DNA from 2 places in the Stenotrophomonas sp. PUT21 genome. Region 1 is predicted to be linked to the other one. Evidence: riboswitches for the same ligand, from Rfam matches in the RefSeq annotation. Region 1 holds a riboswitch; the other holds the start of a gene.
The links. A riboswitch is a leader RNA that binds a small molecule or an ion and turns the genes downstream of it on or off. The one in region 1 is predicted to bind glycine.
Positions count from the first base shown of each region.

Region 2: it holds a riboswitch for glycine, as region 1 does, so the genes downstream of both, gcvP (aminomethyl-transferring glycine dehydrogenase) here and ACTT2I_RS15810 (trimeric intracellular cation channel family protein) in region 1, are expected to answer to the same signal.

Region 1 is NZ_CP197645.1:3,484,214-3,486,660, forward strand. Features, by position in the region: gene ACTT2I_RS15795 (NAD(P)/FAD-dependent oxidoreductase) at 1-457, shown strand, start outside; gene ACTT2I_RS15800 (ribonuclease E inhibitor RraB) at 516-860, opposite strand; gene ACTT2I_RS15805 (GIY-YIG nuclease family protein) at 947-1,216, opposite strand; glycine riboswitch at 1,261-1,343, shown strand; glycine riboswitch at 1,364-1,455, shown strand; gene ACTT2I_RS15810 (trimeric intracellular cation channel family protein) at 1,549-2,166, shown strand; gene ACTT2I_RS15815 (MdtA/MuxA family multidrug efflux RND transporter periplasmic adaptor subunit) at 2,370-2,447, shown strand, end outside.
Region 2 is NZ_CP197645.1:2,820,645-2,823,091, reverse strand. Features, by position in the region: gene gcvP (aminomethyl-transferring glycine dehydrogenase) at 1-1,168, opposite strand, end outside; glycine riboswitch at 1,257-1,358, opposite strand; gene ACTT2I_RS12965 (multidrug effflux MFS transporter) at 1,639-2,447, shown strand, end outside.

The DNA of each region.
Region 1 (2,447 bases):
CGCCGGCCGCGTGCCGGTGCAGCCCGATCTCACCCTGGACGGCCACCCGGAGATTTTCGTGGCCGGGGATCTGGCCGCAGTGACCCAGGCCGATGGCAAGCCGGTACCCGGCGTCGCCCCGGCAGCCAAGCAGATGGGCAAGCACGTGGCGACCACGATCCTGGCGCGCCTGGCCGGCAAGCCCGCGCCGGGCCCGTTCAAGTACCAGGACTTCGGCAACCTGGCGACCATCGGCCGCATGGCCGCGATCGTCCACCTCGGCCGCCTGCAGCTCTCCGGCGTGCTGGCGTGGTGGTTCTGGCTGGCCGCGCACGTGTTCTTCCTGATCGGCTTCCGCAACCGCGTGGTGGTGCTGCTGAACTGGGCAGTGGCGTACTGGAGCTACCAGCGCAGCGCGCGGATCATCTTCGGCGATGCGCAGGACGATCGCCGGCCGAAGCGGCCGCCGACGCCCTGAGCGGTCGAGCCGCAACGGTGGCAGCCAGCCACGCCGGGCTGCCACACGGATGGGCCACTCAGCCCTGCGACAGACATCCCCAGCCATCGACCTGGCCGCTGTAGGAGACCGCCTCGCTGGCGAGCAGCCCTTCGAAGCCCGAGATGTTCTGGTGGGTCGGCAGCATCAGCGGATGCACCACCACCTGCCACGGGTATTCGTCGTTGCCCTCGTAGGCAGCCAAGGACACCTTCTGCTCGTTCTTGAGCAGGTGCACGGCAAAGGCGATCGCCACGTCCTGGGTCGGGAAGATCAGCGCGAAATCCACCTCGCGCGGAATCGACAGGTCGTCGCCATCCTGCAGCATGTTCCAGAGCACATCGCCATTCTCATCTTCCGGGTACAACGACAGATCGCGGGACATGGCACTCCAGGGCTTGGGCAAGCGGATCAACGAACGAGGGTCGATGGTATGCCGCCAACGAAGGCCCGAACAACCAGCACGCAGGGCTACATGGGATCGGGCAGCGCCAGCCACGCCAGCTTGCGCTCGCGCGGTTGCCGCTTGAGCTGCCATTCGGCCTTCGACGCCGCGGCCCGGTCCGGGTAGGCGCGCATCGCCAGCACCTTCACCGGCGGGTTGGCGCGCGTGTATTTGGCCCCTTTGCCGGCCAGATGCGCCTGGAAACGTGCCTCCACGTCGTTGCTGATGCCGGCGTAATAGCTGCCGTTGCGGCATTCAAGCAGGTACAGGTACCAGAGGGCAGGTTCAGCGGGCATACCGGGATTATCCCCCGGCGCGGGGCCGGCGGCTGCTAGAATCCGCCCCGGATGCAGGAGAGAGGCGCCGCGCTGGCGCCCGCCGAAGGCGCAGGCTCCCATAATCGCTCAGGCCGGTGGCTCGATACGCCACCAACCATGCATCCGACACGCCGATCTGGAGAGAGGTCTTCAATGACCCGCCGAAGGGGCACGTGGCCTTGGCCACCGAACTCTCAGGCAAAAGGACAGCGGGAGCGGCAACGGAATCCCACCCCACGACAGTGCAGCGGCGCAGGCGTGATGCGTGTGCGTTTCCGTCCCCGCCTGACGTGTTTCCCGGAGCCACCCCCATGCTGCTCTCCCTGATCTACCTCATCGCCATCTCGGCCGAAGCCATGACCGGCGCGCTGTCGGCCGGCCGCCGCCGCATGGACCTGTTCGGCGTTGTCATCATCGCCTGCGTCACCGCACTCGGCGGTGGGTCGCTGCGCGACATCGTGCTCGGCCATTACCCGCTGGGCTGGGTGAAGCACCCGGAGTACCTGGGCTTCACCATCTGCGCCGCGCTGATCGCCACCTGGGTAGCACGCTGGATGCACCACTTCCGGCGCACCTTCCTGGTGCTCGATGGCCTGGGCCTGATCGCGTTCACCCTGATCGGCTGCGCGGTCGCGCGCGAGGGCGGGCATACCGTACCGATCATCCTGATCGCCGGCATGCTGACCGGTGCGTTCGGCGGCGTGCTGCGCGATGTGCTGTGCAACGAGGTGCCGCTGATCTTCCAGAAGGAACTGTATGCGGTGATCACCCTGCTCACCGGTGCGGCCTACCTGACCCTGCTGGAACTCGGCGTATCGCTCAACGCGGCCACGCTGTGGTGCCTGGGCGGCGGCTTCCTGCTGCGCCTGCTGGCGATCCACTTCAAATGGGAAATGCCGAAGTTCGTGTACCGCGACGAGGTGCATTGACGCACCCGCGGGCATGACCAAGGTCACGGGAGCTTGAGCGGCCTGGCCCTGTATCATGGCGCTCCCGTTCCATTCGAACGGCATCCAGCCACGCGGCGGTGTTCCACCCGCTGCCCCGCCAGACACCCTCTCCCCCGTTGACCTGCCGCACTCGGCCGGTCCCCATGGACGCACTGCTCCGGTGGAGGGTGCGCAGGATGCGTATGTCCGCTTCAACGCCCCCGTCGTCTCGCCGTCGTGTCGTCAAACCGCTGTTGATCGCCGCCGCTGTCGGCCTGGCC
Region 2 (2,447 bases), 660 kb from region 1:
AATGCTCGCCGACATTCACGCCGGCGCCGCGCAGCGCGGCGGCCAGGATGCTGGCCAGGCGGTGGGTGCGGCGGGCGATGCGGGTCAGGCCTTCCGGGCCGTGGTACACGGCATACATCGAGGCCATCACGGCAAGCAGCACCTGCGCGGTGCAAATGTTGGAGGTGGCCTTCTCGCGGCGGATGTGCTGCTCGCGGGTCTGCAGGGTCAGGCGGTAGGCGGCATTGCCCTGCGCATCGACCGAGACACCGATCAGGCGGCCCGGCATCGAGCGCTTGTACGCGTCGCGGCAGGCCATGAAGGCGGCATGCGGACCGCCGAAGCCGAACGGCACGCCGAAACGCTGCGAGTTGCCGACCACGATGTCCGCGCCCCATTCGCCGGGGGCGGCGATCAGGGTCAATGCAAGCAGATCGGTGGCCACCGCGACCAGGCCGCCACGGGCGTGCACGGCATCGGCCAGCGCCTTGTAGTCGCCGATATGGCCGAAGGTGTCCGGGTACTGCAGCAGCACGCCGTAGGCCTCGGCTTCCATCGCCTCGGCCGGGGTGCCCACGCGCAGCACGATGCCCATCGGCTCGGCGCGGGTGCGCAGCAGTTCCAGCGTCTGCGGGTGCACGGCGTCGTGCACGAAGAAGGTATCGGACTTGGACTTGGCCGAACGCTTGGCCAGGGTCATCGCTTCGGCGGCGGCGGTGGCTTCATCCAGCAGCGAGGCGTTGGCGATCTCCATGCCGGTCAGGTCCGCGCACAGGGTCTGGAAGTTGATCAGTGCTTCCATGCGGCCCTGCGAAATCTCGGCCTGGTACGGGGTGTAGGCGGTGTACCACGCCGGGTTTTCCAGCACATTGCGCAGGATGACGTTCGGGGTGAGCGTGCCGTAGTAGCCCTGGCCGATGAAGGTGCGGAACACCTGGTTCTTGTCGGCGATGGCGCGGATCTTGGCCAGTGCCTGCACTTCGGTCAGCGATTCGGGCAGGGCCAGCGGGGCCGGCGACTTGATCCCGGCCGGGACGATCGCATCGGTCAGCGCGTCCAGCGAGGTGTGGCCGACCACGTCGAGCATCTGCGCGATTTCGGCGTCGTTGGGGCCGATGTGGCGTTCGACGAACGCGTGGCTGTGTTCAAGCTCGCGCAGGGTAGGGGTGTTCTGGGACATGGCTGGCATCTCGGAGAGTGGGCACGCACGTTCGGAAGGCGGCCGGGCCAGGGCGCGTCGCGGGCGACAGCGATCCACCGGACCTTGCGGTCTTCCTGGGTGCCCCTCTGTCCTTTTGCCTGAGAGTTTGGAAGCGCGCATCGGCGTGCTTCGTGCCCCTTCGGCGCCGGCACTCGCCGGTCTCTCCAGAGTTTTGGTACGGGTGGTATCGGGCCTGAGCGATTACGGGCGTTGCGCCTTCGGCAGCGGGTGTCCGCTTCTCCCACCATGTAGCCAGGCGATTATAGCCCAGCGCTTTCGGCCACTGGGCCTTTCCGGCACATGAATACGGGGCCGCGCAGCGCCGGGAAAGCGCGCCCGGGCATGGTGCCGGGGGCGGCAAAGGCCTATGATCACTGGATCCTCGTATTCATCTGGCGCCGCCCGTTCCGGGCCAGGCGCCCGCCGTGCAGTGCGCATGGCCGCTGACGGAAGCCCGCATGACGCCCGCCTCACCCTCGACCCGCCGTCTGGCCCTGCTGCTCGCAGGCCTGGCGATGTTCGGTCCGTTCTCGATCGACACCATATTCCCGGCCTTCCTGCTGTTGGGCGACCGCATGCAGGTGGACCAGGTCGCAGTGCAGCAGACCATCAGCGTCTACCTGCTGTTCTATGGCCTGATGAGCCTGGCGCACGGCCCGCTGTCGGATGCGTTCGGCCGCAAGCGGGTGATCATCGGCGGGCTGGTGCTGTTCATCGGTGCCTCGATCGGCTGCGCGCTGTCGCGCGACATGACCACGTTGCTCGTGTTCCGTGCGCTGCAGGGCGTGACGGCCGGTGTCGGCGTGATCGTCGGCCGCGCGGTGATCCGCGATCTGTACCACGGTGCCGACGCGCAGCGGTTGATGAGCCAGGTATCGATGATCTTCGGCGTCGCCCCGGCGATTGCGCCGATCATCGGCGGCTGGATCCTGCTCGGCGGGGGCGACTGGCCGCTGATCTTCTGGTTCTTGGTGCTGTTCGGCGTGGTCCTGCTGCTGGCCACGGGCAAGTGGCTGCCGGAAACCCACCCGGAGGAAGCACGCACGCCGCTGTCGATGCGTGAGCTGCTGCGCAGCTATGCGCGCATGGGCTCCAACCCGCGCCTGTTGCGCCTGGCCGCGGCCGGTGCGTTCAACTTCTCCGGCATCTTCCTGTACATCGCCTCCGCGCCGGTGTTCGTGATGCAGCACCTGCAGCTGGGTGAGGGCGGCTTTGCGTGGTTGTTCATTCCCACCATCGGCGGCATGACGGTCGGTTCGTTCCTGTC